DNA from 3 places in the Sphaerisporangium rubeum genome. Region 2 is predicted to be linked to each of the others. Evidence: riboswitches for the same ligand, from Rfam matches in the RefSeq annotation. Region 2 holds a riboswitch; each other region holds the start of a gene.
The links. Region 2 has a riboswitch for cyclic di-AMP ahead of BJ992_RS23315 (VldE C-terminal domain-containing protein). Riboswitches for the same ligand answer to the same signal wherever they lie in the genome.
Positions count from the first base shown of each region.

Region 1: it holds a riboswitch for cyclic di-AMP, as region 2 does, so the genes downstream of both, BJ992_RS13495 (glycoside hydrolase family 25 protein) here and BJ992_RS23315 (VldE C-terminal domain-containing protein) in region 2, are expected to answer to the same signal.
Region 3: it holds a riboswitch for cyclic di-AMP, as region 2 does, so the genes downstream of both, BJ992_RS34085 (C40 family peptidase) here and BJ992_RS23315 (VldE C-terminal domain-containing protein) in region 2, are expected to answer to the same signal.

Region 1 is NZ_JACHIU010000001.1:3,136,043-3,146,449, reverse strand. Features, by position in the region: gene BJ992_RS13525 (helix-turn-helix domain-containing protein) at 1-110, shown strand, start outside; gene BJ992_RS13520 (acyl--CoA ligase family protein) at 180-1,733, opposite strand; gene BJ992_RS13515 (TetR/AcrR family transcriptional regulator) at 1,844-2,437, opposite strand; gene BJ992_RS13510 (acyl-CoA dehydrogenase family protein) at 2,580-3,965, shown strand; gene BJ992_RS13505 (phosphotransferase) at 3,962-4,990, shown strand; gene BJ992_RS13500 (SDR family NAD(P)-dependent oxidoreductase) at 4,987-5,859, shown strand; cyclic di-AMP (ydaO/yuaA leader) riboswitch at 6,102-6,246, shown strand; gene BJ992_RS13495 (glycoside hydrolase family 25 protein) at 6,259-7,023, shown strand; gene BJ992_RS13490 (SHOCT domain-containing protein) at 7,140-7,406, shown strand; gene BJ992_RS13485 (ATP-binding protein) at 7,763-8,737, opposite strand; gene BJ992_RS13480 (restriction endonuclease) at 9,464-10,198, opposite strand; gene BJ992_RS13475 (HAD family hydrolase) at 10,360-10,407, opposite strand, start outside.
Region 2 is NZ_JACHIU010000001.1:5,472,185-5,482,591, forward strand. Features, by position in the region: gene BJ992_RS23275 (helix-turn-helix domain-containing protein) at 98-967, opposite strand; gene BJ992_RS23280 (ATP-binding protein) at 1,218-1,727, shown strand; tRNA gene BJ992_RS23285 (tRNA-Pro) at 1,891-1,964, opposite strand; tRNA gene BJ992_RS23290 (tRNA-Gly) at 2,056-2,126, shown strand; gene BJ992_RS23295 (dihydrolipoyl dehydrogenase family protein) at 2,348-3,739, shown strand; gene BJ992_RS23300 (TIGR03086 family metal-binding protein) at 3,844-4,395, shown strand; gene BJ992_RS34570 (50S ribosomal protein bL37) at 4,478-4,552, opposite strand; gene BJ992_RS23305 (DeoR/GlpR family DNA-binding transcription regulator) at 4,724-5,530, shown strand; gene galT (galactose-1-phosphate uridylyltransferase) at 5,527-6,597, shown strand; cyclic di-AMP (ydaO/yuaA leader) riboswitch at 6,670-6,810, shown strand; gene BJ992_RS23315 (VldE C-terminal domain-containing protein) at 6,840-7,775, shown strand; gene BJ992_RS23320 (M50 family metallopeptidase) at 7,823-9,127, opposite strand; gene BJ992_RS23325 (response regulator transcription factor) at 9,379-9,984, shown strand; gene BJ992_RS23330 (PP2C family protein-serine/threonine phosphatase) at 10,001-10,407, opposite strand, start outside.
Region 3 is NZ_JACHIU010000001.1:7,341,803-7,352,209, reverse strand. Features, by position in the region: gene BJ992_RS31250 (L-aspartate oxidase) at 1-983, shown strand, start outside; gene BJ992_RS31245 (type III pantothenate kinase) at 983-1,765, shown strand; gene BJ992_RS31240 (helix-turn-helix domain-containing protein) at 2,281-2,472, shown strand; gene BJ992_RS34085 (C40 family peptidase) at 2,524-3,624, opposite strand; cyclic di-AMP (ydaO/yuaA leader) riboswitch at 3,630-3,835, opposite strand; gene BJ992_RS31230 (amino-acid N-acetyltransferase) at 4,201-4,746, shown strand; gene BJ992_RS31225 (RDD family protein) at 4,873-6,183, shown strand; gene BJ992_RS31220 (RDD family protein) at 6,351-7,157, shown strand; gene BJ992_RS31215 (histone-like nucleoid-structuring protein Lsr2) at 7,715-8,047, shown strand; gene BJ992_RS31210 (ATP-dependent Clp protease ATP-binding subunit) at 8,352-10,407, shown strand, end outside.

The DNA.
Region 1 (10,407 bases), 2.3 Mb from region 2:
TCGACCCCCGTGACTCCATCTACTTCCCGAGCAACCTGCCGCACCGCTGGGAGAGCGTCGGCACCGACGACCTCATCGCGGTCTGGATCATCACTCCCCCGACGTTCTGAGCCGCCGGGCCGCGGCGCCTCCGGGCCACCGGCCCGGCGGCGGCCGCGCCGGCGCTCCTCGCGGTCCCGTCACGGTTCCTCGGCGGCCGAGGCACGGAGCAGGTTCTTCTGGATCTTCCCGGTGGAGGTCTTGGGAAGTTCGTCGAAGACGACGCGGCGCGGGGCCTTGAAGTGCGCGAGCCGGTCCCTGACGTACCCGATGATCTCCTCGGCGGACACCTCCGCGCCGTCCCGGGGGGTCACGAAGGCGATGGGTATCTGTCCCCACTTGTCGTCCGCGACCCCGACGACCGCCGATTCCAGCACCGCGGGATGGCTGTCGATCAACCGTTCCACCTCGACCGACGCGATGTTCTCTCCACCGGAGATGATGATGTCCTTCGAGCGGTCCCTGATCTCGACATAGCCGTCGGGGTGCCGTACGGCCAGGTCGCCGGTGCGGAGCCATCCGTCGAGCCCGGCCGCGGCGGTCGCGTCCTCGTCGCGGTAGTAGCCCAGCATGACGTCGTTGCCGCGTACGACGATCTCTCCGATCGTCGCGCCGTCGGCGGGGACGTCCCGGCCCCCGGCGTCGACCACCCGTGGCTGCTCGGCGATGACGTTGCCGACCCCCTGCCGTGCCTTCAGCACGGCCTGCTCACCGGCCGGCAGGTCGTCCCACGGCGGCTGCCACTGGTTGATCATCACCGGTCCGAAGGTCTCGGTGAGCCCGTACAGATGGGTGACCTCCATCCGCAGCCCGGCCATGCGGGCCAGCAGCGTCGGCGTCGGCGGCGCGCCGCCGGTCTGCACCCGGACGATCCGGTCCGGCGGGTCGCCGGACGTCGCCTCGGGGGCATTGGCGATCATGCCGAGCACCGTCGGCGCCGCGCTGAAGTGGGTGACCCCCTCCTCGCGCAGCAACCGCCAGATCCGGCCGGGATCGACCGTCCGCAGACAGACATGGGTGCCACCCGCGGCCGTGACGGCCCAGGTGAAACACCACCCGTCGCAGTGGAACATCGGCAGCGTCCACAGGTAGGCGCTGTCCGGGCCGAGGCCCGCGTGGAACGCCATCGCCAGCGCCTGCAGGTAGGCGCCGCGGTGGTGGTACATCACCCCCTTGGGCCGGCCGGTCGTGCCGCTCGTGTAGTTGATCGCCAGCAGCGCGCGCTCGTCGTCGCACCCGGCCACCCGCGGTCCGGCCTCGGCGAGCAGCCGTTCGTACTCGCCGTCGCCACCGGCCACGACCAGCCGGACCCCGGTCACCGCCGCGACCTCACCGGCCCGTTCGGCGAGCTCGCTCGTGGCGATCAGGACCCGCGCGCCGGAGTGCTCGACGATGTAGGCCAGCTCACCGGCCGACAGGCGGATGTTGAGCGGCACCAGCACCGCCGCGGCCATCGGCACGCCGTTGTGCAGTTCGAGCATGACGTGACTGTTCACGCACAACGCCGCGACCCGGTCGCCGGGCCCGACGCCGAGACCGGCGAGAGCGCCGGCGAGCCGCCGCGACCGACGCAGGAACTGCTCGTAGGTGAACCGGAGCTCACCGTCGACCACCGCGAGCCGGTCACGGAACACATGGCCGGCCCGCTGGAGGAAGGCCGACGGGGTGAGCGCGGTGAAGGCGAACTGTGTCATCGTTCCCCGATCTGTCGGCCCTCGGTGGTCACGGCCCGATCTGCACTGTGGGTGCAGATTTGCACCAAGGAAACATCGTGTCAAGGGTCGGGGTCGCCACTCGCCGCGCCTCAGCGCGCGCCGGCGAGCCGCAGCGCGAAGTCGCCGTACTGGTAGACGATCTGGTCCTCGGTGAGGTCGCCGTCCTCGCGGTACCACACGGAGGCCCCCATGCCGAGGTCCAGGATCGCGTACGAGGTCAGCTTGGCGGACACGACATGGAACCGGCCCGCGCCGATCCCGTCGGTGACCAGATCACGGAAACCGCGCTCGTACCTGGCGCGGCGCTGGAGCACCTCGGCCCGGTGCGGCTCCTCCAGACTGCGGATCTCCCTGGTCCCGACGAAGGCCTCCAGCCGGTGCCGCGCGTGGAACCGCACATGCGCCTCGGCGGCCCGGCGCAGGCGCTCGGTGACGTCCGCGCACCCCTCGATCGCCGCGCGGTGGTTCGCGATCAGCGCGTCCATCGTCGTGATCATGATCTGGGCCAGCAGCTCCTGCTTGGACCCGACGTGCTTGTACAGGCTCGGCCCGCGTATGCCGATGGCCGCGCCGATGTCCGCCATGGTCGTGGCCTGGTAGCCGCGTTCGGCGAACAGCTCCAGCGCCGCAGCCCTGATGTCGGCGGCCCGCGCGGCCATAAGCGCCTCCTCGACTCGGGTCAAGCTAGCCCATGTTAGCCCGTCAGGCGTCGCTGAGCCCACGCTTCGAGGCCGGTCTTGACCGCGAGAGGGGTCGGCGGCTAGAAGTAGGCTAACAGTCATTAGCCGTTGTCGACGTCGTCTATCCCGTCAGGAGGCCGGTCCGGTGCCTGTCGATCTGTCCCATGACCCGCGTGTCACGGAGCTGGCCGAGCGCACCGCGCGGTTCGTCCGCGAGGTCGTCGTCCCCGAGGAGGAGCGCCACGACGGCGTCGCGGCCGCCGGCGGGGAGGCGCTGCGGACCCGGCTCCAGGCCGCGGCCAAACAGGCCGGCCTGTTCGCGCCGCACGTCTCCCCCGAGTACGGCGGACACGGGCTGGACATGCGGGACCGCACCACGGTCTTCGAGGAGGCCGGGTGGTCGCTGTTCGGGCCGCTCGCGCTGAACATCGCGGCCCCCGACGAGGGCAACATGCACCTGCTGGAGGCGGTGGCGAGCGCCGCGCAGAAGGAGCGTTACCTGCGTCCACTGGCGCAAGGCGAGGTGCGCTCGTGCTTCGCGATGACCGAACCGGCCCCGGGGGCCGGCTCCGACCCCGCCGCGCTGACCACGCGCGCGACCAGGGTGACCGGCGGCTGGCGGATCGACGGCCGCAAATGGTTCATCACCGGCGCCGACGGAGCCGGTTTCACCATCTGCATGGCCCGCACCTCCGGCGAGCCCGGCGACCGCGGCGGAGCGACCATGTTCCTGGTCGACGCCGCGAACCCCGGGACGAAGGTCGTCCGGCACATCTCCACCCTCGACGAGAGCCTGTACGGCGGCCACTGCGAGGTCGTGTTCGACGACTGCGTCGTGCCGGACGAGGCCGTGCTCGGCGAGGTGGACAAAGGGTACGAATACGCGCAGGTGCGGCTCGGCCCGGCCCGGATGACGCACTGCATGCGCTGGCTCGGCATCGCCAGGCGGGCCCAGCAGATCGCGCTGACCCGCGCCGCGAGCCGCGAGCTGTTCGGCTCGCGACTGGCCGACCTCGGCATGGCGCAGGGCATGATCGCCGACTCGGAGATCGACATCGCCGCCGCGCGGGCCCTGACCCTCCAGGCGTGCTGGGAACTCGACCAGGGCCGGTCCGGCGCGCAGTCCACCGCGATCGCCAAGGCGTTCACCGCCGAGGCGGTGTGGCGGGTCGTGGACCGCGCACTGCAGATCTGCGGCTCCCTCGGCGTCTCCGGCGACGTGCCACTCAACCGCTTCCTGCGCGAGGTACGACCCTTCCGCATCTACGACGGCCCCACCGAGACCCACCGCTGGGCCATCGCACGCCGCGCGATACGCAGGAACGAACAGTCCCACGGCAACGACCAGGCACGCGGCGACGAACAGGCACGCGGGAACGAACAGGCACGCGGGGCCGAACAGGCGCACGGCAACGCACAGACGCATGGCGACCAGCAGGTACGCGGCGACCAGCAAGCGCACGGGGACCAGCAAGCGCACGGGGACCAGCAGATACGCCGCGACCAGCAGGCGCACGGAGACCCGAGGTGAACCACGCGCCGGAGGGCCTCGACCTGGTGGCCGTGCGGAGATTCTTCGACACCCATGTCCAGGAGGCGACCGGCCCGGTCACCGCCGAACTGGTGCACGGCGGCCGGTCCAACCTCACCTACCGCCTGACCGACGGCCGGCGCGCCTGGGTGCTGCGCCGTCCCCCGCTCGGCGGCCTCACCCCCTCCGCGCACGACATGGCCCGCGAGTACCGCGTGGTAGCGGCCCTGCACGGCAACGGCGTCCCGGTGGCGCGCGCCGTCACCCTGTGCGAAGACCTTTCTGTCCTCGGATGCGTGTTCTCGGTGATGGAGTACGTTCCCGGGGTGGTCGTCCGGACCCGGGAGGACCTGGACCGGTACGACCCGCTGGAGCAGGCCCGGTGCGCCTACGCGCTGGTGGACGTGCTCGCCGCGCTCCACGCCGTTCCGCACGCCGAGGTGGGCCTGGCCGGTTTCGGCCGTCCCGAGGGATTCCTGGCCCGCCAGGTCGACCGGTGGTACGGCCAGTGGCACCGGGTCGCCACCCGCGAGCTGCGCGACATCGAGGACCTGCACGCCGGGCTGGCCGAGGCGGTGCCGCGCGAGAGCGCCGCCGCCGTCGTCCACGGCGACTTCCGCATCGACAACGCCATCTTCGCCGACGACGACCTCGGCACGGTACGCGCACTGGTCGACTGGGAGATGGCGACCGTCGGCGACCCGCTGACCGACCTCGGCCTCCACCTGGTCTACCGCGACCCGGCCTTCGAGCCGGTCCTCGGCGGCTCGGCCGCCTCCGTCTCCGAGCACCTGCCGTCCCCCGAGGCACTCGCCGGACGCTACTCCCGCGTCACCGGCCGCGACCTCACCCACCTGGACTTCTACCTCGCGCTCGGCTACTTCAAGATCGCTGTGGTCGCCGAAGGCATCCACGCCAGACACCGCCAGGGCCTCACCGTAGGAGAAGGCTTCGGCACAGTAGGCGCCGCCGTCCCACGCCTGGCCGCAGCGGGCCTGCACGCTCTGGGAAGGACCACGACATGACCGGCACCGACGACACCGCGCACGCGGTGAGCGACCACCCGCCTGAGCACGCACGCACACCCACCCGGCCGGCGGCCCTCGTCACCGGCGCCACCCGGCCGGCGGCCCTGGTCACCGGCGCCTCCCGCGGCATCGGCCTGGCCATAGCCGAGCGACTGGCCGCGGCCGGCTACGACCTCACCGTCTGCGCCAGGGACCCCGGCCGCCTCACCGCCGCAGCGGACCGTCTCCGCACCCACGGCGGCCAGGTACGGCCCGAGCCCGCCGACATGGCCCACGAGCAGGACGTCCTGCGCGTCGCCGAAGCGCACACGACCGCCTACGGCCGCTGCGACGTCCTGGTGATCGCGGCAGGCACCGGCACGGCCGGACCTCTCGGCACCGCCCCCCTGTCCCGCCTCGACAAGCAGTTCGCCGTCAACGTCCGCGCACCGTACGCACTGGTCCAGGCCCTGCTCCCCACCCTGCGCACGACCGCCGCCGACCGTCCCACCACCACCGGCACCACCGGCACCGGCACCGGCACCGGCACCGGCACCGGCACGAAGATCATCGTCTTGTCCTCCATCACCGGCACCTACCCGGAACCCGGCCTGGCCGCCTACGGCGCCACCAAGGCAGCACTCACCGCCTTCTGCCACTCCATCAACACCGAACTCTCCCCCGCCGGCATCACCGCCACCGCGATCTGCCCCGGCTACGTCGACACCGACATGACCGCCTGGATCCGCGACCGCATCGACCCCACCGAGATGATCGCCACCGCGGACATCGCGGAACTGGCGATGGCCCTCACCCGCCTCTCCGCCAACGCCGTCGTCCCCGAACTCCTCGTCACCCGCCCCGGACGACAACTGCACCGCGCCTGACACTCCAGGACGGCCGGAGTGGTGAAAGATCTACCCGCCGGGAAATCCCTGCAGGCAAGGGCCGCTGAGCCGTTCCGGCCCCGCACGACACTCAAAGAGTCTTGCCGCTACTTGCGCTCTTTATAGAAATCTGCGTAGCTTTCGCCACGGCTGCACACTCTCGCCGTTCTGGTACGAGCGGTGTCGCCACCCGACCACCCGACCATGCCGCGTCCTGCCCCGGGGCTCCCTCGCGGGGGACGTACGCGTGGCCGCCGAGTCCGCGCTTCGCGGAGCCGGGGACCCATTCTTTTCCGGGGTGAATCGGACGCCGACCCTGTCGCGTCCGTAGGGCACTTCCACGTCCGAACCCGTCAGCTGACCCGGTAGGCGGCATGGAAGCCAGGAGTCATCTCTCACATGCTCACGCCCCGATCCTCCTCCACGTCGAGGAACCGACCGACCCTCCCTGGAAAGCGCCTCTCCTACGCGTTCGCCGGTGCGTTCCTGGCCGCGACCGCAGCCCTCACGGGTCTCCCCGGCCAGGCGTTCGCCGCCCCGCTCAACCACGAGCAGTCCCACGTCCAGGAGCGATCCGCACCGCTCACCTACGGTCAGGACGTCTCCAACTACCAGCCCCAGCACGACTGGGAGACCAGCCCCGCCCAGTTCGGCATCATCAAGGCCACCGAAGGCACGACCTTCCGCGACGCCGCCTTCGCCAGGCACTGGCAGGCATTGGCGAAGAAGGGCATCGTCCGTGGCGCCTACCACTACGGTCACCCGGCCAACGACCCCATCGCCGAGGCCGACCACTTCCTGTCAGTGGTCAACTCACAGCCCGCCGCACCCGGCGATCTGCTGACCCTGGACCTGGAGACCACCGACGGACGGTCCGTCGCCGAGGTCAACGCCTGGGCCAAGACCTGGCTCTCCTACGTCAAGGCCAAGACCGGCGTCGCCCCGATGTTCTACAGCGGCTGGAACTTCGCCGACACCTACGGAAAGGGTCTCGCCGAATACCCCCTCTGGGTCGCGCACTACAGCAAGCCCCGGGGCACCGTCACCCCACCCGCCGATTGGAAGACCTGGACCATCCACCAGTACACCGAAACACCGATCGACGAGAACGTCTCCGCGCTGACCCCGGACGAGCTACGCGCGCTGGGCCGCCCCGCGCGGTGAAGCCGAAGCCGCCGGCAGCCCTTCCCCTAGTAACATGGGACTGAAGCCCCTTCAGCCGGCACCGGGTGTGCACACACCATGGTGAGCACCGGCGATGAGAACGGGTGGTGACGATCATGTGGTGGGACCACGACGGCATGGGTGGCTGGGGATACGCACTCATGACCCTGGGCATGGTGGTTTTCTGGGGTCTGGTGGCCGCGACGATCGTGCTGGCGATCCGCTACGCCGGCAAGACCACACGCACCGACCGGATTCCCTCGCAACAGTCCGCTGAGGAAGTGCTGGCACGGCGGTTCGCCCGCGGCGAGATCGACGCCGAGGAGTACCACGCCAGACTCGACACGCTACGCGAGAGACACGACTCCCCCCTCGGGGGGTGACGTACGCTCCAGCATCCGTACCGGCGCGCGTGCCGATCATGCGCCGGCACGCTGTGTCACCAGAAGATCAGAAGGCCGCTTCCACGATTCGGAAGCGGCCTTCGGGCTGTGTGGGCGATACTGGGATCGAACCAGTGACCTCTTCGGTGTGAACCAAATCGAACACTCATCCGGTTCTTGTTCAACCCTCTCGGGACGTGCCAATGGTCGTCCGCGAAGGTACGCCGCCGTTCGTGATCGTCAGCTACCGTTGTCACGCAGTTGGTCACTCAGGAACCCGCTACCCCCCAAGTGTTGCAGCCATCGCGCAGAGCGCGGCCGGCCGCTACAAGTACAGCCCGGCTTGGAGCGAGATTTCAGTACTGGTCGCCTCGTAGTAACCAACGAGCAATATTATTTGAGGAAGCCCGTGGATTCGCTCTCATCAGGCTGACTGATACAGCTAGTGGCCGAGTCGCACCAGAGACCGATAGTGCGTACGAAAGAACCACCTCTGGGCAATCCTGAATTACCATCACAAATTCCCTAGGGTTTACGTCCTTTTGTATATGCAAAGTCAGTCCGCCGGCCCCAACCACGAAAGCGGCATCTGGATACCCAAGCACGCCGAAGCGTGGCTGACTAGCGCGCTCCTCTCTAGTCATACCGAAGTAGAGTAGCCGCGCAGGTAGCTTTACTGGCGCAGCGGAAATATCTTTCTGTCGAAACTCGATAGTCGCCCGCATCTGGTGCGCAGGTAGCACAGCAACCCCACCAACGGGCTGATAGAGGAATACAGAACTGCGGAATATCAGTCTTAGATGTTCCGGCTGTGAATCACGGGCTGGAACTAGGTGCGCACTCCCCTCGGCCTCCACCATACTCACGTCCGGTAGTTTTTGTGCGGGCATGAGTATTTTTATCAAATCGCTACGATTGGCCGAGCGCGTTCCGGTGCCTTTTCTAACTGGCACGTCTCGTTCTACGCTCCCCATGTTCGAGACCTTGATTACGTATGGCGCCCTATCGGTCTCGAACACGAGTGCCACAACAGAATTTTCCTCATCGATTGGCACGACTTGAGTATTTGTAAGGTCAGGCGCTATCCCCTCGTCGAATCGCGCCTGAAACTGATTCCACCATGTCGCGGCGTCTACGGACGGATCACGCTTAGTGAGGCATTGCTTCTTTTCGTCGACCCCAATGATCCACATAATGGGCTCACCGTGGGCACTATTAGCATGTCCCGCAAGTTGCCGCGCCTTCTCAACCTTTGGCCAGTCAGCCTTGCATTCAACTTGTGAGTCTTCAACCGGGGTGCCTCCGAGGATCCGCTCCACCAGAGCGAGCACCCTAGCCTCTACTTCTTGAGCGCGCATCAACCTGTCATTTCGACTTCGATATTTACCACAATAAGCAAAGGGCAATATGGCGACTGGAAGGCCCAATCGCGAGGACTCCTCAGAGGGCTGCAACATTTGGGGGGGCGACTCTGCTACATGAGCGTTGCTGGACTCAACCCGCCTCCCCATTGACGTATGACCATCCCAGGAGGGATGTGTATAGCATCGTCATCAGGGGCGCCGCCGTCCGGCCTGCGATCGAGAACTCAAGGTTCTTAGTACACTCATCCCGCACCACCTTGCCCCTTTTATCCCGGCTTTGGTTCTGCTTACGGGTGTACGAGATATGGGGGAGAAGCATGCAGATCAGCGATACACCGATCATCAATGCGGGAGTCGAGTTCAGCCCAGCACCGCCGATAGCATCGTAGCCACTGTCCCCCGCATGGATCCAGGAAACGACGGATCTGGCTGAGGGGGGCAGCAAGGACAGCGCGTCCCCCCAAGTGTCCCTGAAGCGGGACTGTACATACGCTGGTCGGATGCGGCGCGGTGACAGCAGGGACAAGGGGGACAGTCACAGCGTCGCGACAGTCTCAAGGCAGGTAGTGGAACGTCGGCTTCGGGTGCATCAGGAAGTCGTGATGGGAGATCTTCCATGCGTAGGAACCGGCCATCAGGAATTCAAACACGTCATCTGGCTGGAGAGTGGTAAAGCGGTTGCACCGTTCAGGCTCATTCACTCAGTCGCATAGCGGCTTCTGCGACGTCGAGACGTCTCTCCAATTCCGCAACCTCAGGTTCGAGAATCACACATAATTCTACTGGCGTGTTTGCCACAAGATCATATTCCTGCGGCACCCAATTTCGTACTACGCCACCTAGGCTTGCGATCGCCCCATACACTTGACTATACGTGACAGGGAATGCGCCACGAAATGCAGCGCTGAGCGCAGCATCCACAGCGCCTATAATCATCCACCCTTCATATCCTTTAACCATCCCATCGGTTCGCAATTTATACTTGATGCGGTCAGCCTTTTTCAGACTCCAGTAGCGGTCTCGACAGAAGTCCATTCGCTCATTAATCATTCTTAGTTGCGCCATACCGACCGCACCACTTGCGGAAACAGACAAGTCAGCAAGTGATGTGAGCTGGACATTAGTTAGATGAGCGGCGTCAGCGGCACCACTTTGAAAACCGGATTCAGACATAATTATGCCACGATCGGCACCAGTGTCAGAGACGATCTCGCGAAGGCCAAGGACATGCAACTTAGATACGCGCCGCTGCCAGTACTTACACTCGACAAGCCACATGAGATCAAAGCCGACGTGAGAGGAACGCACGACTACGTCAATCTCGTGGGATGTTCTAACACCCTGCAAGGTCACCTTTACAGTAGCCTCTAACCCAATGCTCCGGAAGAAGGATGCCACCTTCTCCTGATAGTCATCCCATGCTGGCATGTGGTCATCATCTCTCAACGAAACCGACGCTGGCCACCCGAGACGACGCTGTGCCTCAGTTGGGGGACAGCTAACGACAGTCGTCCCCCGGATGTCCCTCTAGTGAGGGGTGTTTTCCCTGGTTAGACGCAGTGCGGTAACAGTGGGGACGAGAGGGACAATCACAGCGCGGGCACAAGGTCATCTAGGCGAGTCACCACCACCTCGGC
Region 2 (10,407 bases):
ACGGGCACATCCTGAGGGGCATGCGCTACCGCGGCGGGTGTCCAGCGCCGCATGCCAGTCTAGGGCAGGTGGGCGGCTCCGGCGTCATCGACAGGCGTCAGAGTCTATCAGAGATGATCTTCTGGAGGATTTCAACGGTCGCCTCGGGGGTGGTGCTGACCGCGCACAGCCGCTCCATCACCTCGCCGTAACGGTCGACCTCCTCGCGTTTGTCCAGGTAGAGCGCACTGGCGAGCTGCTCGACGTAGACGACGTCAGGCAGCTCCTTGTCGCCGAAGCGCAAGATGCTGAACGCGCCACCCTCGGCGCTGTGGCCGCCGTAACTGAAAGGCATCACCTGAATGGTGATGCCGGGCAGCCTCATCAGCTCCAGGAGGTGCTGGAGCTGGCCCCGCATCACCTCGGCGCCGCCGATGGGCCGCCGCAGCGCGGCCTCGTCGATGACGGCCCAGAAGACCGGACCGTCGGGACGGTCGAGCACCCGCTGGCGCTCCATGCGGAGGTCGACCCTGCGGGCGATCTCGGCGGGGCCGATGCCGGCCGCGCCGGCGGTGATGACCGCGCGCGCGTACTCCTTGGTCTGCAGGAGGCCCGGCACGAACTGCACCTCGTAGGTGCGGATGCGGGTCGCGGCCTCCTCAAGGCCGACGTAGGCCTGGAACCAGGACGGCAGCAGGTCGTTGAAGCGGTGCCACCACCCGGGCTCGTTGGCCCGCTCCACGAGGTCCATGACGGCGGTGCGCGCCTCGATGTCCGCGACACCGTAATAGGTGAGCAGGTCGGCGACGTCGCGCTCCTTGAAGCCGACGCGGCCGAGCTCCATGCGGCTGATCTTGGACTCGGAGCCGCGGATCTGGTGACCCGCCTCCTCACGAGTGATGCCCTTGTTCTCCCGCAAGCGGCGCAACTGCGACCCCAGCATAATGCGGAGGGCCGTCGGTCCCGATCCGGTCTGGAATGCGGTCATCTGCGCCCTCCTTTCTTCTGCTTCGCTCGGGCCAGCCAACACAGTGTCACCACTTCCGGCCCTCGTGACAAGGCCTGCTCACTCTGGCGTTTTTCCGGACGCACCACCGGGAGGTGTGCGTCTGCACGCTACACATGCACGTGCATTTGGGTCTTGCACCGAACCGAATACTCACCCATGATGGCCTAGTGCATATTGGGTTAAACGTGCACCGACCCATATAGCAGCCATGTGACCGCGGAGACGTGAGATGACAGCGGGAGGTATCGGCACCATGCTGGAGCCCGTGTCCGCGGCCCACTGCCTGGAAGTGACACGCGAGATCGGGTTCCAGAGACTGCTGCGCTCCAGCGGCAGGGAGGACACCACCACCTGCCCTCTCCGCCCGCAGGCCGACTCGGTGCGCACCGCCAGGGACGTCACCCGCAGCACCTTGCGCCGATGGGGTTTCGAGGACCTCGGCGACGACGCCGCACTCGTGGTCTCCGAGCTCGTGACCAACGCCGTCCGCTACGCCCCCCACGCCGCGCGGCGTCTCGACTCCCACCCGATCGTCCTGATGCTTCTCAGGCTCACCCCGCACGTGCTGCTCGCGGTCTCCGACCCGAGCGACGACATCCCCCGGCCCAAAGAGCCCGATTTCGTCTCAGAGCACGGCCGCGGCCTGTACATCGTGGACACCTACAGCACCTGCTGGGGCTGGGACGTCCTGGATGAAGGCGGCAAAGCCGTCTGGGCCCTGTTCCGCACCCGTAACTGACGGCCCGGAACGGCCTGTTTCGCGGCCGACAAGCCCTCGAGTGGCGTACGGCGGGGAATTTCGGGCCTCGCGAGGACCCTTTTCGGCACCCCCGCCGGCGACCTCCCGGCGGCGGCGCCAGGTGAAACTTTCCACCCGGGCCCGCCGCCCGAAAACCGCCTTGTCGGGGTGACCGGATTTGAACCGATGATCTCCTGCACCCAAAGCAGGCGCGCTACCAAGCTGCGCTACACCCCGCGACCGCCGGCCGCTCGCGCACCTGGAATCTCCGGTACGCTTACGTCCTGACGGACCGGCAGAAGTCTAGACCAGACCAACACCGGCTCGCGCGGACGTAGCTCAATGGTAGAGCCCCAGTCTTCCAAACTGGCTACGCGGGTTCGATTCCCGTCGTCCGCTCTCACCACGAAGGCCCAGGCCGGGGACATGGTCTCCGATCCCGGGCCTTGTTCGTCTCCGGCCTGAATTCGATTTCGTGCCCGTTCTCCGATTCGCCCTCCTCGGCCCTGTGTCGGCGTGGCTCCAGCCCGCACCCGCGTCGGCGAGTGCGGCGAGCACGGCCCCGGCGCGTACGGGCCCGGCCATGGGTTGGAGCTCGGGGCACGGGGCAGGTGGCACTCATGGGCACGGAGAAAGAAGGCAAGAGGAAAGACGAGTTCGATGTCGTCGTGCTGGGGCTCGGGCCCGGTGGCGAGGATCTTGGTCAGCGGCTGGCGGAGGCGGGGCTGGCCGTGGCGGGGGTGGAGGCCGAGCTGGTCGGTGGGGAGTGCCCGTACTGGGCCTGTGTGCCGTCCAAGATGATGCTCCGCGCGGCGGAGGTGCTGGCCGAGTGCCGGCGTGTTCCCGGGCTGGCGGGGACGTCGCACGCGCAGCCGGACTGGGGGCCGGTGGCGCGCAGGATCAGGGAAGAGGCGACCGACGACTGGAACGACAAGGTCGCGGCGGAGCGTTTCGCGGGTACGGGTGCCACGCTGGTGCGTGGGAGGGGACGGATCACCGGGGACCGTGAGGTGACCGTGGAGCCCTCGGGGAGCGGCGGGGAGGCCCGGGTGCTGCGTGCGCGGCGCGGGGTCGTGGTCGCCACCGGCACCGTGCCGGCGATTCCGCCGGTCCCGGGGCTCGCGGAGACCCCGTACTGGACCAACCGTGAAGCCGTCAGTACCGACAGGGTGCCGGAGTCGCTGATCGTGCTCGGCGGCGGCGCCGTCGGGGTGGAGTTGGCGCAGGCGTTCGCGCGGTTCGGCGCCGAGGTCACGCTGGTGGAGTCCGCCGAGCGGCTGCTGCCGGGTGAGGAGCCCGAGGCGGGTGAGTTGCTGGCCAGGACGTTCGCCGCGGAAGGCATCACGGTGCGCACCGGGACGAAGGTGACGCGGGTCGACCACCACGGGTCGGCGTTCACCGCCATGACCGAGGACGGCAGTTACCGCGCGGAGCGGCTGCTGGTCGCCACCGGCCGCCGGGTCGATCTCGCGGCCGTCGGAGCGGGAGCGATGGGGCTCGACGAGTCCGCGAAGGCCATCGAGGTGGACGACCACATGCGGGCCGCGGACGGGCTGTGGGCCATCGGCGACGTCACGGGGGAGGGAGCGTTCACGCATGTGGCGATCTACCAGGCAGGCGTCGCGCTGGCGGACATCCTCGGCGAGGCGGGTCCGGTGTGGCGGCGTGACGCCGTGCCGCGGGTGACCTTCACCGACCCCGAGGTCGGCGGTGTGGGACTGACCGAGGCCAAGGCGCGCCAGGCGGGGGTCCCGGTGCGGGTGGTCACCGGTGACCTGTCGGGCCGGGGGTGGATCCACCAGGCGGAGGGCTTCGTCAAGCTGGTGGCCGAGGACGGCGCCGACCCGGTGCTGGTGGGGGCGAGCGCGGCGGGGCCGTACGCGGGTGAGGTGCTCGGCATGCTCACTCTGGCGGTGCACGCGCGGGTGCCGGTGCGGGAGCTGAAGTCAATGATCTACGCATATCCGACATTCCACCGGGCAGTGGGGGACGCGCTGAAGAAGATGGACTGACCTCGGCGGGGACGCGTCCGCGCTGACCGGGTCCGGCCAGTGCCGCTCGGTGTAGAGATCTTCCCGACGGGCTAACGTCGGAGGCGACGACGCGGGAGGGTCAGATGACGGTGGGCATCCGCGAGGCGTACCGGCGTGCGCTCGACGGCTGCGCGGCGCAGGTGCAGCGGGTCGGCCCGGGGCAGTGGCGCGACCCCACGCCGTGCTCGGGCTGGGACGTGCGCACCCTGGTCAACCACCTCGTGCAGGAGTGCCTGTTCGTCCCCGAGCTGTTGTCGGGCCGCTCGGTCGCGGAGGTCGGCGACCTTTTCGAGGGCGACCTGCTCGGCGACGACCCGGTGAAGGCGTTCGACGTGGCGGCCGCGGCCGCCGTGCGGGCCACCGCGCCACCGGACGTACTCGGCCGCGTGGTGCGATTATCGTTCGGCGACGTCCCGTGCGAGGAGTACCTGACCGAGTTGTTCGCGGACGCGCTGATCCACACATGGGACGTCGCGACCGCCGTCGGCCGGCCGGTGCGGCTCGATCCCGAGCTGGTGCGGTTGTGCACCGAGTGGTTCGCGGGTGCCGAGGCCGACGACACGCAGGCCCTCGGCGAGCACCCCGGCACCGACCCTCTGACACGCCTGCTGGCCGCCTGGGGCCGGCACGGCTGACCGATGCCGGCAAAAGCCGTCGGCGGGGTGGCGTGGCGGCGCCTGGAGGGCCGGTGCGCCAGGTGCTTGAGAACTCGGCGTCTCAGCTGTTGGGCCGCCGGCCGTGGTTGGCCCTCTTCTTCTTGCGGGCCCGGCCTTTGCGTGCTCGTCTGCCCATCTCGGATCACCTTTCCCTTGGGTCTCCTCCCCCACGATGCCCGCCGGCGCCGCGGTCCCACAAGTCTCGATCTTGAGAAAAGCGTCTCGATCCCACGGTTCCCCCATGTTCCAACAGCCAGAGTGTGCCAATGTGGGATGATTTGCTGGAATCTGTGGAAAAGGAGAACTGATGCTGGCCCAGCAGCGGCAGCAGGCGATCCTGCGGCGCGTGCGAAAGCACGGGGCGGCCCGGGTGGCCGAGCTGGTGCGTGATCTCGGGGTGTCGGACATGACGATCCGCCGCGATCTGGAGGTGCTCGCCGAGCAGGGGCTGGTCGAGAAGGTCCACGGCGGCGCGACGGCCGTCGGAGCCGGTTCGACCGAGGAGCCCGGCTTCGCCGCCAAGTCGATGCGCCAGCAGGCCGAGAAGGAAGCCATCGCGCGGCGCGCCGCCGAGCTCGCCGGGCCCGGTACGGCGGTCGCGCTGTCGGCCGGCACCACCACCTGGACCCTGGCACACCACCTGGCCGAGGTGCCGAAGCTGACGGTCATCACCAACTCCCCGCGCGTGGCCGACGTGTTCCACCACGGACGGCAGGACCAGACCGTCGTGCTGACCGGCGGTGTGCGCACCCCCTCCGACGCTCTGGTGGGGCCGGTGGCGGTGGCCGCCGTGCGGTCGCTGAACGTCGACACACTCATGCTCGGCGTGCACGGCATGAGCACCCGTGCCGGCTTCAGCACACCGAACATGCTGGAGGCCGAGACCGACCGTGAGCTCGTGGCGGCGGCGCAGCGTCTGGTCGTGCTGGCCGACCACACCAAGTGGGGCACGGTGGGCTTCAGCACCATCGCGCGACTGGAGGAGGCCGACGTGGTGGTCAGCGACACCGGCCTGCCGGATGACGCGCGTGAGGCCCTCGCCGAGCGCGTCGGCACGCTGATCCTGGCCGAGCCCGCGGCCGACGAGAACGACGACGAGGCGGTACGACCGTGAAACGGACCATCACCCATCTGGCGGACGGCCGCGAGCTGATCTACTTCGACCGCCGGGACGACGCCGACCGCGGCGCGCACGACTCCCGCGACCTGCCGCCACGTCCGCCGGCGTCGCAACTGCGGTACGACCCGCTGCTGGACGAGTGGGTGGCGGTCGCCGGTCACCGGCAGACCCGGACGTTCCTCCCTCCGGCCGACCAGTGCCCGCTGTGTCCCTCGACGCCGGGGAACGCCACCGAGATCCCCGCCGCCGGCTACGACGTCGCCGTGTTCGAGAACCGCTTCCCGTCGTTCAGCCTCGCGCCGGTGGAGCTTCCGCGGGTCGGCGGGCTCAGTGAGGTACGGCCGGGGGCCGGCCGCTGTGAGGTGGTGTGCTTCACCGACCGGCACGACTCGTCGTTCTCCGCGCTCTCCCCCGGCCAGGTGGACCTCGTGCTCCAGGCGTGGGCCGACCGCACGTCCGAGTTGTCCGCGCTGCCCGGCGTGGAGCAGGTCTTCTGTTTCGAGAACCGCGGCTCGGAGATCGGCATCACCCTGGCCCATCCGCACGGCCAGATCTACGCGTACCCGTACGTCACCCCGCGCACCCGGCAGATGCTCGGCTCGGCGGCGCGGTACCGCGAGCGCACCGGCGAGAACCTGTTCGCCGACGTGCTTGCGGCCGAGAGGGAGGCGGGGACGCGGGTGGTGGCGGCCGGGGAGCACTGGACGGCGTTCGTGCCGGCGGCGGCGCGCTGGCCGTTCGAGGTGCACGTCTACCTCAACCGGCAGGTTCCGGACCTGAGCGCGCTGGAGCCGGAGGAGCGTGCCGAGTTCGGGCCGCTGTACACGGGGGTCCTGCGGCGGCTCGACGGGCTGTTCGGGGTGCCGATGCCGTACGTCGCGGCCTGGCACCAGGCGCCGGTGCGGGAGGGCCGGGACCTCGCGTACCTGCATCTGGAGCTGTTCAGTGTGCGGCGGGCCAAGGACAAGCTGAAGTACCTGGCGGGCTCGGAGTCGGCGATGGGGGCGTTCGTCAACGACGTGTTGCCTGAGGAAGCGGCACGCATGCTCAGAGGCGAGTAGTTTCGCCCAATTTGTCCGATGAGTCGCCACAAGTGGCGGCAGAGTACTACCATCCCATCGAACCCGCCGGTCACGGCGGTAACGCCAAATCCCAGGCGCCTCGCCAGGGAACCGGGGACCCGTGCTTCTCTGGGGTGAATCCACCCATGTGGTGGTAGGGCGACTCCGGCCCGAACCCGTCAGCTAACCCGGTCGGCGCACGAGAGGAGAAGGCCCTGCCGCGCACTTTCGGCGGTTCCGTGGTGACGGCCGCGTGTGTCCTGCTCATGACCGGGCTCGTCCCCGGTCAGGCCGTGGCGGGGGCAACCGCTCCCAAACCCACGGAGAAGGAGCTCAAGGCGCAGCTCGCGTCGCTCAACAAGAAGGTCGACAAGCTGATCGCCGAGTACGGCGCCAAGCGTGCCGCCGTCGCCAAGGCCAAGGCGGCGGAGAAGGCGGCACGTGACCGGCTCAAGGCCGCCGAGGAGGCGTACGCCGTGGCCGCCGACGACGTCGGCGACATCGCGCAGCTGAGTTACCAGGCCGGCGGCATGGGCCTGATCCGGGAACTGGTGACCCCCGGTGGCTCGGCGATGGTCGAGCAGCTCCAGGCCGAGCAGAGCGCACGGCTCAGCGGGTTCGCCACGGCCCGCGACACGCGCAAGCGCGCCGCCGGGGACGCCGAACGGCTCACCGCCGCGCTGCGCGACGACATGACCGAGCTGAGCGGCAGGCGCAAGGACGCCGAGAAGCTGATCGGCGAGATCAAGGACAAGCTCGACCGGCTGGTCCCCACCGCTCCCGGCAAGCGCGCCAACGGGGCCTGGGCTCCGGAACTGCCGTCCGGCAGCGACAACATCACGCCACGGATGAGACTGTTGCGCGCCGAGGTGCGCGACCACTTCACCCTGCGTTTCCCGGTCGGCTGCTACCGGGCCGAGAACAGCGGTGAACACCCGCTCGGCCGGGCCTGCGACTTCATGATGAGCTCCGGCGGCGCCATGCCCTCGGCCGCGGACGCCGCCCTCGGCGACGAGCTCGCCGCCTGGGCCATCAAGAACGGCGGCAAACTCGGCGTCAAGTACGTCATCTACCGCCAGCGCATCTACAACCTGGGCTTCCCCGGCTGGCGCGCCATGTCCGACCGCGGCGGCGTCACGGCCAACCACTTCGACCACGTGCACATCTCGATGTACTGATCGTGGCACCGGCCGAGCCGGCCCGGGACCCGGGCCGGCGGCGTGGGTCAGCCCGACAGGCGGATGGGGTTGACGATGTCGGCGTAGATGAGCAGCGTGCTCGTGACGAGCAGGACGGCGACCACGGCGTACGTCAGAGGCAGGGCCTTGGCGATGTCGACGTACCCGGGGGTGGGGCGGCGGCGCACGCGTGCGTAGGCACGTTTGATGCCTTCCCACAGCGCGCCGGCGATCTGGCCGCCGTCCAGCGGGAGCAGCGGGACAAGGTTGAACAGGCCGATGGCGAGGTTCACCAGTGCGACGAGCTGGATCAGCGAGATGATCTTGGCGTCGAGCGGTGCGGCGGACGCGGCGATCTCACCGCCGATGCGGCCGGCGCCGACGATGCTGGCGGGGCTGTCGAGGTCGCGCTTGGCGCCGCTGAAGGCGGCGTCCCAGACGTTGCCGAGGCGCTCGGGGAACTTGGCCAGCGCGGCGGCGGTGCGCGCGGTGATGTCGCCCATGGTGCTGAAGACGTAACCGATGCCCTGCCGCTCGACGACCATCACCGAGCTCACACCGAGGAAGCCCGCGTTCTTCTCGATCTTGGTGGGGTCATCGGGGGAGGGAGCGTCGCGGCCGATGAGCGTGGGGGTGAGGGTGACCGGCCGGCCGTTGCGCTCGATCTGGAGGGTGATCGGTCCCGCGCCGTGCGCGCGGATCAGCCCGGTCGCCTGCTCCCAGGTGGTGATGCGGGTGCCGCCGACGGCGACGATCTTGTCGTTGACATGCAGGCCGGCCAGCGCCGCGGGTGACTTGGGGTGTGCGGAGGTGCACTGCTTGCCCTGCTGCTGCTCCTGGACCGTCATCACGCACTGGGACACCGTGGCCACGATCGGCTTGGCGACCTGGATGCCGAAGCCCATGAAGACGACGGCGAACAGCAGGAAGGCCAGCACGAAGTTCATGGCGGGGCCGCCGATGAAGATGATCAGGCGCTGCCACCACGGCTTGCGGTACAGCACGCGGTCCTCGTCACCGGGCCTGACGTCCTCGAGCGAGGCCTGGCGCGCGCTCTCGATCAGGCCCTGCCAGTAGCCGGTGGACAGGTTGCGCAGCTTGCCGTGGTCCTGGGGCCGCGGCGGAAGCGGCCCGATCATGCGGATGTAGCCGCCGAGCGGAATCCATTTCACGCCGTATTCGGTTTCCTTGCCCCGCCTGGACCACAGGGTGGGGCCGAATCCGACCATGTACTGGGTGACCTTCACGCCGAAGAACTTGGCGGGGACCAGGTGGCCGATCTCGTGCAGGGCAATCGACGCCATCAAGCCGAGGAAGAAGATGAGAAACCCGGCCACGACGAGCCAGCTCATAGGTGCGGCCTCCCACATGCGGAGAAGTGCGTTGGGTTCGGATTGCCCTGTGACGAGACTAACCGAACTCCGGCACGCCCCGGACCAGGCGGGTTAATCATCCTCACACTGACCGACCGCAGGAGTGACTTGCGCGAGATGCAGCGAATCGAGAGACTGCATTGACGGTACGCAATCATCTCGACACCGTGGGATATGACTCGGTTAAGTAACATTTGCCGGATTCTGCGCCAATGCCCCCTAGGAGAACCTTGATACGCATCCTGGTTGCCGAACATCTCCCCCTCGTCCGGCGGGGACTGGTGGCCTCGCTGGACGCGGAGAAGGATCTCGCGGTGATCGCCGATGTGGCCTGTGGCGAGTACGTCGTGCCGGCGGCGCTGGAGCTCGACCCTGACGTCGCCGTCATGGACGTGGACCTCCCCGACCTCGACGGCCTGACCGTGGCGACCCGGCTGCACGACAAGGCGCCGAGGTGCAGGGTGCTGCTGCTGTCCGCGCAGCCCAACCCGGGCCAGGTGCGCCGTGCCTTCGCCGCGCACGCCTTGGGTTTCCTGAGCATCGACGTGGCCCCTGAGCAGTTGTCCGACGGCATCAGGAAGGTCGCCTCCGGACGCAAGGCCGTCGACTCCGATCTCGCCATCGCCGCGCTGACGTCGGCGGACAACCCCCTGACGCCAAGAGAGATGGACGTGCTGCGGCTCGCGGCGCAAGGCTCGGCCTCCAAGGAGATCGCCGCCAAGCTGTACCTGTCCGTGGGAACGGTCCGCAACCATCTGTCGCGGGTGATGTACAAGACCGGTGCGCGCAACCGCCTGGACGCCGTGCGCATCGCGAGCGAGGCCGGCTGGCTGTAGGAAGGTGGCCTGCCGGTCAGGGACGCCAGATGAGGATGAGCGCGCAGTCGTCGTTGTGACCGGCGGACATGGAGTCGACCAGCGGCCGGGCCCCGCTCAGGAAGCCTGACGGCACCAGCCGCTCGGCCTCGCCGAGCAGCCGGTCGAGGCCGGAGTCGATGTCGCGTCCCGGCTGCTCGATCAGGCCGTCGGTGTACAGCATGAGCGCGTCGCCCTTGTGCAGCACGCCGTTGTCCGGCTCGCAGTGCAGGTCCGGCACGACGCCGAGCACCACTCCCTTGGCGGCGGAGACCTGCCAGGTGCCGGTGCCGGCGTCGAACTTCACCACAGGCGGATGCCCGGCCGAGGTGATCTGGTAGGCCCCGGTGGACAGGTCGAGCCGCAGGTGGACGGCGGTGACGAAACCCTCGCCCTCGGGCTGGC
Region 3 (10,407 bases), 1.9 Mb from region 2:
CCGGACCCGACGACACCTGGTGGCTCGGACACCTGGACCTGAGCCTGACCGAGGAGGGGCTGACCATGACCTACCGCCGCCACGACGAGGACCGCACCGCCGCTCTGCCGAGTCACGTCGAGGCCGAGCTCCTCGACGCCGGCCTGGACCCGGCGGCCGTCGTCTCGCTCGTGGACGCCGCGATCGCCGAGGACGTCGGCCAGGAAGGCGACGTGACCACCGTCGCCACCATCCCCCCCGGCCAGAACGCCACCGGCGAGGTGGTCGCGCGCAGGGACGGTGTCGTGGCCGGCCTGCCGGTCGCGGAGGCGGCCTTCGCCAGGCTCTCCGGCGGCCGGCTCACCGTCAAGGCCCGCGCCAAGGACGGCGAACGCGTGGCCGCGGGCGACGTGCTGATGACGGTGACCGGCCCGGTCCGCGACCTGCTGACCGCCGAGCGCACCGTGCTGAACCTGCTCACCCACCTGTCCGGCATCGCCACCGAGACCGGACGCTGGGTGCGGGCCGTCGAGGGCACGGGGGCCAGGGTCAGGGACAGCCGCAAGACGATCCCCGGCCTGCGGGCCCTCGCCAAGTACGCGGTCCGCTGCGGTGGTGGTGCCAATCACCGGATGTCGCTTTCGGACGCGGCCTTGATCAAGGACAATCACGTGGTGGCGGCCGGTGGGGTCGCCGAGGCGTTCCGCGCGGTCCGGCGGGCCTTTCCCGGCCTGCCGATCGAGGTGGAGGTCGACCGGCTCGACCAGATCGAGCCGTTGCTGGCCGAGGGGGCGGAGGAGATCCTGCTGGACAACTTCGCCGTCGACGATCTGGCGCGCGCCGTGCGCCTGGTCGGCGGTCGCGCGCGCCTGGAGGCCAGCGGCGGCCTCACCCTGGCCGTGGCGCGCGAGGTCGCCGCGACCGGCGTCGACTACCTCGCCGTCGGGGCCCTCACCCACTCGGCCCCGGCACTGGACATAGCTTTGGACCTCCAGGGGACTTGATGCTGCTCACGATCGACGTCGGCAACACCCACACGATGCTCGGCCTCTTCGAAGGGGAAGAGGTCATCGAGCACTGGCGCCTCGCGACCGACGCGCGGCGCACCGCCGACGAGATCGCGGTGGTACTCCAGGGCCTGCTCGGCCAGAGCCCTCTGCTGAAGGACGCCGACATCAGCGGCATCGCGCTGTGCTCCACGGTGCCGTCGGTGCTCAACGAGATGCGGGAGATGTGCCGCAGGTACTACGGCGACGTGACCGCCGTCATCGTGGAGCCCGGGGTCCGCACCGGTGTGCCGGTGCGCATGGACAACCCCAAGGAGGTCGGCAGCGACCGCATCGTCAACGCGCTGGCCGCGGTCACCCTGTACGGCGGGCCGTGCGTGATCGTCGACTTCGGCACGGCGACGTCGTTCGACGCGGTCTCGGCCAAGGGTGAGTACGTCGGTGCGGTCACCGCGCCTGGCATCGAGATCTCGGTGGACGCGCTCGCGGCGGCCGGCGCGCAATTGCACAAGGTCGAGCTGGTCCGTCCGCGCTCGGTGATCGCCAAGAACACCGTCGAGGCCCTGCAGGCCGGCATCATCTACGGCTTCGCGGGCCAGGTGGACGGCATCGTGGAACGCATCGCCCCGGAGCTCGCCGCCGACCCCGACGACGTGACGGTGGTCGCCACCGGCACGCTCGCCTCGCTGGTGGTGAACGAGGCGCGGTCGATCGACGTGCACGAGCCGTGGCTGACGCTCATCGGGTTGCGGCTCATCTACAACCGCAACGTGGGCTGACGCCGGCGGTCGAATAGCGCGCACGCCTCGGGCCGGGCCGGGCAATTGCCCCGGCCCTCGCTGATCGCCGAGGCGGCGGGCATGCGGAAATGCCTGTGGAAAGTGGGCCATATTTCGCGGCTAATAAGCGCGCACGGATCCTGATCATATCCCGGCAGGACGGTGGGACGAGCATGGCCGACCCGGCCGTGTGACCGCGATCCGCCGTTCCACCAGGCATGCCGTCACACCTGAGCGTGGCCTCCTCCGGTGGCCCTCCCTTGATCACCGGTGTCCACCTCGCTACAGGCTCGTAAACATGTCATGAGTAGTTCACATATGGAGTGGTATGTCAATGACGAACGTAACAGGTATCGCGGTCAGTGCTTGACGACCTTTCAACGTGGCGTTTACCGTTCCTGACGGGCGGGCCGAAGCATTCAAGTATGTTGCCGAGTTCGTCGTGGGGGAGAGGACACCCGATGGCGTATCCGGATCTGGTTTCCCGGGGAAATGACATTCCGACGGGATCAGACGTGGGACTGACCGACGATGATCTTTTGCTGCTCGCCGAACTGGCCAAAGGGGTCACCGTCGACCGGGTCGGCAGGCGGCTCGACGTGAGCGGCCGCACCGTGCGCCGGCGCCTGCGCGGCATCTGCGACCGCATCGGCGTGGCCACCGCGATCGAAGCGGTGGCCTGGGCCGCCAGACGCCGGCTGATCTGACCCGTGCGTCCGCGGCCGGGTGGCCGCGGACGCACGGGTCAGGCGGCGCGGTCAGTCGGCGATGCGCACGGCTCCCGCGAACGGCCGGTTGCCGATCGGCGCCACGCGCACCACGTCACCGGTGCGCGGTGCGTGCACCATCATGCCGCCGCCGATGTAGATGCCCACGTGGTGCAGGTCGTTGTAGAAGAACACCAGGTCACCCGGACGCATGTCCTCACGGGACACGTGGGTGCCGGCGGTCCACTGGTCGCCGGTGTAGTGCGGAAGGCTGATGCCGACCTTCTGGTAGGCCCACATCACCAGGCCGGAGCAGTCGAAGGAGTTGGGCCCCTCGGCACCCCACACGTACGGCTTGAGCTGCTGCGTGAGGGCCCACCTGACGGCCTCGGCCGCCTTGCCGTCCCCGGGGATCGGGATGGCCACTCTGGTGGCCCTGCCGTAGCCGGCGACCTGCGCGCGGGCCTGGCGGAACAGGCTGCTCTCGGTGCGGCCCACCAGGCCGCGGATCTTGTCGCGCTTGGCGTCGAGCTCGCCGACGAGCTTCTTGACCTCCGCCTCGCGGGCCTTGGCGCTCTCCCGCGCGCGCTCCGCGCTGTCCATCGCCTTGGTGATCAGCGAGACCTCCTCGCCCTGCTGGAGCTGCAGAGCGTAGGTCGTGGCCGCGCGGTTGAGGTAGCCGTCGGGGTCGCCGGACATCGCCAGGGCCAGTGAGGAGCCGATGCCGCCGGTCATGTAGGCGTCCTGAGCGTAGACGCCGGCCTTCTGGCGCTTCTCCTCCAGGTCGGCCTGGCTCTTGTCCAGCGTCTGCTTGGCGAGCTTCGCCGACCGCTGTGCCTGCTTGAGGCGCTCCTTCTGGCCGTTGTACTGCTCGGTCAGCGCCTCGATGTCCTCGTAGAGGCGTTCGACCTGCTTCTTGAGCTCGTTCAGGCTCGGCTTCGGTTCGGCGCTCGCCGACATCAGCGGCGTGCCGAACGTCAGGGCCATCAGGACGGCGGTGAGCATGGCGACGCGGCGGGACAGCCGCGTGCGGGCCGCTCCGGCCGCCAAGGCGGCCATCGCCTTCGACGGAGCCGTGCCGGACCGCGGCCGGTGGCCGCGGGGACGGACGTGCCGGCCCGTGTTCTTCCCAGGCGTGCGCCCAGCGTGCACCAACGAGCTCCTCTCCTCGGACGCCTACCGGGTTAGCTGACGGGTTCGGGCGGGAGTGGCCCTACCGAGTGACTGGTCGCGGAGGATCGCGATGCCTCCCTCTCGGATTCACCCCGGGGGGTCGGCGACCGCCGGTACGGGCCCGGCGTGTGCCTTTTGGTTCCCCGGTTCCCGGCGGTCGCATGTGGCCGGGATTAGGCGGTCCGGCCACCGTGGGCGATGACCGGGATCGAGCCGTGACACTAGTGCAGCGCGGGTTCCTGCTCAACCAGAACTACGAAACCTGTAGAGGAATCACAACCGGCCGATCACGGAACGATCACGCCGCCGGACCCCCGGAACCCGCATTACGCTGGGAAGACGTCCACTTTACGATCTCTTGGCGTGTGAAGTCGCAGGTCCCGACGTCTTGTAACGGCATTAAGGCGGCGTACTGCCACGTTTCGACGTCGCGCGCTCACCCGGCTACCCAACGCGACCAGAATGGGACGCCGGCCAATTTGGGTCCGTCCGTTATCTCGGACACCGGCTGGTGCCGTCGGCGATGCGGGGTGCCTGCGGATACGCTGACCGGTCATGGAGCAGGTCATGGCGTCCGTGCCACCTGGGAGCGAACTGGCCGTCCGGCGTGCCCGCGCGACGGACGTCCGGGCCATCGGCCGGCTGGTCGCGTCCTATTCCGGCGACGGGCCGCGACTGCTGCGCAAGGCGACGGTGACGCTGTACGAAGACGTCCAGGAGTTCTGGGTCGCCGAGCGGGACGGCGAGGTGGTCGGCTGCGGGGCCCTGCACGTGCTCTGGGAGGACCTCGCCGAGATCCGCACGGTGGCGGTGGACACGCGGCACAGAGGGCGGGGCATCGGGCACCGCATCGTGGCCGCGCTGCTCGCCACCGCGAGAGAGCTCGGGCTGCGCCGGGTCTTCTGCCTCACCTTCGAGGTGGAGTTCTTCGCACGGCACGGATTCACGGAGATTCAGGGCACACCCGTGTCACCTGAGGTGTACGCGGAGTTGCTGGACTCCTACGATGAGGGTGTCGCGGAGTTCCTCGATCTGGAGCACGTGAAACCGAACACTCTGGGCAACACCCGCATGCTCCTCCATCTCTCACCCCCATCCTGACTCTCCCTGACCGGCGGGATGACGCGCTGGAAAGGTGACTGTTGATCCCGCTGTCGCTACGTTGGGCTCCACCACAGCATGCGTGTCTGACATTTGCCGCATGCGAAGCCGAAGTGAGGTGAAACGGTGAGCACCGGACAGCCGCCGTACCCACGTGACGAACCGGACGACCACGCGTCGTCCGGACCTCCGCAGTATGGACAGCCCGCCGAGCGTCCTATGGACCCGGAGGTCACAGTCGTCCACCGCCCCCAGCAGACGTCGCAGAACAGCTACCCCCAGCAGCAGTCCTACGGCCAGCAGGACCCGTACGGCCAGCAGAGCGGGTCGGGAGCGTACGGGCAGGGATATCCCCAGCAGAGTCAGCAGGGACAGCAGTACGGCCAGCAGCAGAGCTACGGCCAGCAGCAGGGTTACGGCCAGCAGGGCTACAGCCAGCAGGGCTACGGCCAGCAGCAGGGCTATGGTCAGCAGGAGAGCTACGGCCAGCAGGAGGCGCAGGCCGCCTACGGGCAGCAACAGTACGGCGCGCAGGGCTACGGCCAGCAGGGCCAGCAGCAGGGCCAGCAGGGCTACGGTCAGGCTCAGCCGGGCCAGCAGTACGGCCAGCAGGGGTACGACCAGAGCGGCTACCCGCAGCAGCAGTACGGCCAGCAGGCCCAGCAGGGCTACGGCCAGCAGTACGGCCAGCAACAGCAGTACGGCGACCAGCAGTACGGCCAGCAGGCCCAGCAGGGCTACGGCCAGCAGTACGGCCAGCAGCAGGGGTACGGCCAGCAGCAGTACGGCCAGCCTCAGTACGGTCAGCAGGAGCAGCAGGCCGCCTACGGCCAGCAGCAGTACGGCGCGCAGGGCTACGGTCAGCAGCAGGGCTACGGCCAGCCGGCCTATCCCCAGGCCTACGGCCCGGCGGGTCAGGCCCCGCCTGGTGTGCCGGCGCCGCTCGCCGAGTGGTGGCAGCGCCTGGTGGCGCGGCTGATCGACGGCCTCATCCTCGCGGTCCCCACGGTCATCCTCACCTTCATCCTCCTGGCCGTGCTGGTGACGCAGCCGAGCTTCGACCTGTCGACGGGACAGGTCACCGAAGGCAGCGGCCTGTTCCTCTACGAACTCGTGCTCGCGGTCCTGGTGACGGCCGTCTACTTCGTCTACGACTTCTTCCTGCACAAGAGCCGGGGGCAGACGGTCGGCAAGATGGCGATGGGCATCAAGGTCATCACGCTCGGCGGTTCCCTCGACGGCGGGCTGCCGGGTGACGCGGCGATCAAGCGGTCCGGCGTCATCTTCGGTCCGCAGTTGCTGCGCTGGATCCCGTTCGCCAACGTCGTGATCGGCATCTTCGGGCTGGTGAACGTGCTGTGGCAGTTCTGGGACAAGCCGTACCAGCAGTGTCTGCACGACAAGGCCGCGAAGACCGTGGTCGTCAAGATCAGGTAGCTTGACACAGGCAGGGCCGGGGAATCATCCTCGGCCCTGTTTTCATGTTCTCGCGGGTGAACATTACGGGTGCGAAGTGGGCAAAGTGGTAACGGGCCTACCCCTACTTGCGATAGGACCTTGCATGAACGGCGAGTGCCCGTTCGCCTGTCGCGAAAGGTGATCAGATGACGGCGGAACCACCCCCCGGAAACGGCCCCTACGGGCACCCCCAGCAGCCCGACCCGCAGTACGGCCAGCAGTACGGTCAGCAGCAGTACGGTCAGCCCCAGCAGGGCCAGCAGTACGGCCAGCCCCAGTACGGGCAGCAGCAGGGTCAGCCCCAGTACGGGCAGCAGCAGGGCCAGTCCTACCAGCAGTACGGTCAGCCGCAGGACCCGCAGTACGGCGGCGCGCAGGGGTACGGCGCTCCGCAGCAGGGCTACGGCCAGCCCGCGTACGGCGAGCACGGCCACCAGCAGGGCTACGGGATGGATCCCGCAGGTGCGCCTGCGCTCTGGTGGGAGCGCTGGGTGGCGCGTTTCCTCGACGGCCTGATCTTCAGCGTCGTCTACGGGATCTTGAATTCCATCTTCTTCTCCATGTTCGGGCCCTCGGTCGCCGATATCCTGGCCGACCCCTCGCTGGCCTCTGGATCGGTCATCCTGCCGGCGCTGCTCGCCGGCGTCATCGCGTTCGGCGCGTATGCCGCCTACGACTATGTCCTTCATTCCAAGGACGGGCAGACGCTCGGTAAGAAGGTCATGAAGATCCGCCTGGTGTCGGCGGCGGGTGGCGCGCTTGATTCGGGTGCCGTCTTGAAGCGGTCGGCTATCTTCCCGGGTGCGATGGTCCTCTACGGCATTCCTGTCGTCGGATGGCTGTCCTCCATCTTCGTGCTCGTGCTGGCGATCCTAATCCTCGTGGACAAGCCCAGGCATCAGGGCCCGCACGACAAGATCGCCGGGACGGTTGTCGTCAAGGCGGCCCGCTGAGACGGGCATTTCCGACGGGGCGGCCGCGCTGCGGCCGCCCCGTCGGTGTTTTCGGGGATCACCTTTACGAGCGCATCCGGTAAGACCGCTTGCTAGACGGGATTACCGTGGAACGGTCCTTCGGCAGGCTATGGACCCGCAGTCTCGCAACCCGTCTGACCTCGCGTGGGGCTAGAGTCGGATCCTGACTCCCGGATCAGGCAACCGTGGTACGGACCGAGGGGGTCTCGTGTGACAATTAACGTGGGGGGCAGGGGGAATCCGCCCCCCACGTGGATCGAGGATCAATGAACGATGTATTGTCCGCGTTGATACCACCGGCGGTAGTCGCCACGGTGGTCATCGTCGCGGTGGTGAAGCTCGTGCGTTCCGAAGCGGAGGCCCGGAGGCGGGCGGCGGAACCCTCGGAGAAGTCTTCGGAGGCTTCATCCGGCTGACCCGGCGACGGGCCGGACGGTTCCACTTCAATCACGACAGCATCCTGAAATTGTCAGCCAGGGTTGCCGGGTATATGTTTGGCTGACGAAAAGAACTATGCTCTGCGAAAGGAATGCCAGATGGCCACGCAGATCCAGAAGATACTCATCGACGACCTCGATGGTGGCGAGGCCAGTGAGACTGTCACCTTCGCGATTGATGGCACCTCTTACGAGATTGACCTGAGCGGCGATAACGCCAAGAAGCTCCGCGACGCACTGTCTCAATTCGTCTCCAGCGCACGCAGAGCCGAGAGCGCACCCGCCCGCGGCCGCAGGCGGGGAGCGGGCCAGCGTCCGTCACGGGAAAAGAGCTCGGAGATCAGGGCCTGGGCGAAGGCCCACGGCATCTCGGTCAGCGAGCGGGGTCGCATTGCCTCTTCTGTCGTGGAGAAGTACGAAGCGGCGCACTGACGGGTCCACATATGATCAGCGGCTATGGCGGCTTCAGGGGCCGCCATAGCCGCATGATCCCGTTTATCCGGGCGTGATCGTCCGGGGCTTCGTCGCGCACCCGTAGGAAAACTGCGGGTTAAACGTCGTTCGCTTGCGGCGTAGAGGGAACACGCAGGCCCCCAACAGTAGTTGGATGGAGCGTGAACGCCCTGCACCCGGGGAACGCTCATGTGCATGGAGCGGTCGCCGGTCGGGGCTAGCATGCGGATGCGGCGGGCCCGGATATCCCGAGCAGCCTGGCCGCTCTGTGAGGAGCGACGACATGTTCGAGAGGTTCACTGACCGCGCACGGCGGGTTGTCGTCCTGGCTCAGGAGGAAGCCAGGATGCTCAACCACAACTACATCGGTACTGAGCACATTCTTCTCGGGTTGATCCACGAGGGGGAGGGTGTGGCCGCCAAGGCTCTGGAGAGTCTTGGGATCAGTCTTGAAGGTGTGCGGCAGCAGGTCGAGGAGATCATCGGGCAGGGCCAGTCGGCTCCGTCAGGGCACATCCCCTTCACCCCGCGCGCCAAGAAGGTGCTAGAGCTGTCGCTTCGTGAGGCTTTGCAGCTCGGTCACAACTACATCGGCACAGAGCACATCCTCCTTGGCCTCATCCGTGAGGGTGAGGGTGTAGCGGCTCAAGTGCTGGTGAAGCTCGGCGCCGACTTGAACCGCGTGCGCCAGCAGGTGATCCAGCTGCTGCACGGCTACCAGGGCAAGGAACCCGCGGCGGCCGGCGGCCCCGCCGAGTCCGCCCCCTCCACATCGCTCGTGCTCGACCAGTTCGGCCGTAATCTCACCCAGGCGGCCCGCGAGGGCAAGCTCGACCCGGTGATCGGCCGTGACAAGGAGATCGAGCGGGTCATGCAGGTGCTGTCCCGCCGCACCAAGAACAACCCGGTGCTGGTCGGCGAGCCCGGCGTGGGCAAGACCGCGGTCGTCGAGGGCCTGTCCCAGAAGATCGTCAAGGGCGAGGTTCCCGAGACGCTCAAGGACAAGCAGCTCTACACGCTCGACCTCGGTGCTCTGGTCGCGGGCTCCCGCTACCGCGGTGACTTCGAGGAGCGCCTGAAGAAGGTGCTCAAGGAGATCCGCACGCGCGGCGACATCATCCTGTTCATCGACGAGCTGCACACCCTGGTCGGCGCGGGTGCCGCCGAGGGCGCCATCGACGCCGCCAGCATCCTCAAGCCGATGCTGGCGCGCGGCGAGCTGCAGACCATCGGCGCGACCACGCTCGACGAGTACCGCAAGCACCTCGAGAAGGACGCCGCGCTGGAGCGCCGCTTCCAGCCGATCCAGGTGGCCGAGCCGAGCCTCAGCCACACCATCGAGATCCTCAAGGGCCTTCGCGACCGTTACGAGGCCCACCACCGGGTCACCATCACCGACGCCGCACTGGTGGCGGCGGCGCAGCTCGCCGACCGTTACATCAGCGACCGGTTCCTGCCGGACAAGGCGATCGACCTCATCGACGAGGCCGGCTCGCGCATGCGCATCCGCCGCATGACCGCGCCGCCGGACCTGCGCGAGTTCGACGAGAAGATCGCTCAGGTCCGCCGCGACAAGGAGTCCGCGATCGACGCGCAGGACTTCGAGAAGGCCGCGGCCCTGCGCGACCAGGAGAAGCAGCTCCAGCTCAAGCGGGACAGGCGCGAGAAGGAGTGGAAGGCCGGCGACATGGACGTCGTGGCCGAGGTCACCGAGGAGCTCATCGCCGAGGTCCTCGCGACCGCGACCGGCATCCCGGTGTTCAAGCTCACCGAGGAGGAGTCCCAGCGGCTGCTCCGCATGGAGGACGAGCTCCACAAGCGGATCATCGGCCAGGACGACGCGATCAAGGGACTGTCGCGGGCCATCCGGCGCACGCGCGCCGGTCTGAAGGACCCGCGCCGTCCCGGCGGGTCGTTCATCTTCGCCGGTCCGTCCGGTGTCGGCAAGACCGAGCTGTCCAAGGCGCTCGCCGAGTTCCTGTTCGGGGACGAGGACGCGCTGATCATGCTGGACATGTCCGAGTTCATGGAGAAGCACACCGTCTCGCGGCTGTTCGGCTCCCCGCCCGGCTACGTCGGGTACGAAGAGGGCGGCCAGCTCACCGAGAAGGTCCGGCGCAAGCCGTTCTCCGTGGTCCTGTTCGACGAGATCGAGAAGGCCCACCCGGACATCTTCAACTCGCTGCTCCAGATCCTGGAGGACGGTCGCCTGACCGACGCTCAGGGTCGCGTCGTCGACTTCAAGAACACCGTCATCATCATGACGACCAACCTCGGCACCCGGGACATCTCCAAGGGCATCGGGGTCGGGTTCGCCAAGACCAACGACGTCGAGGGCA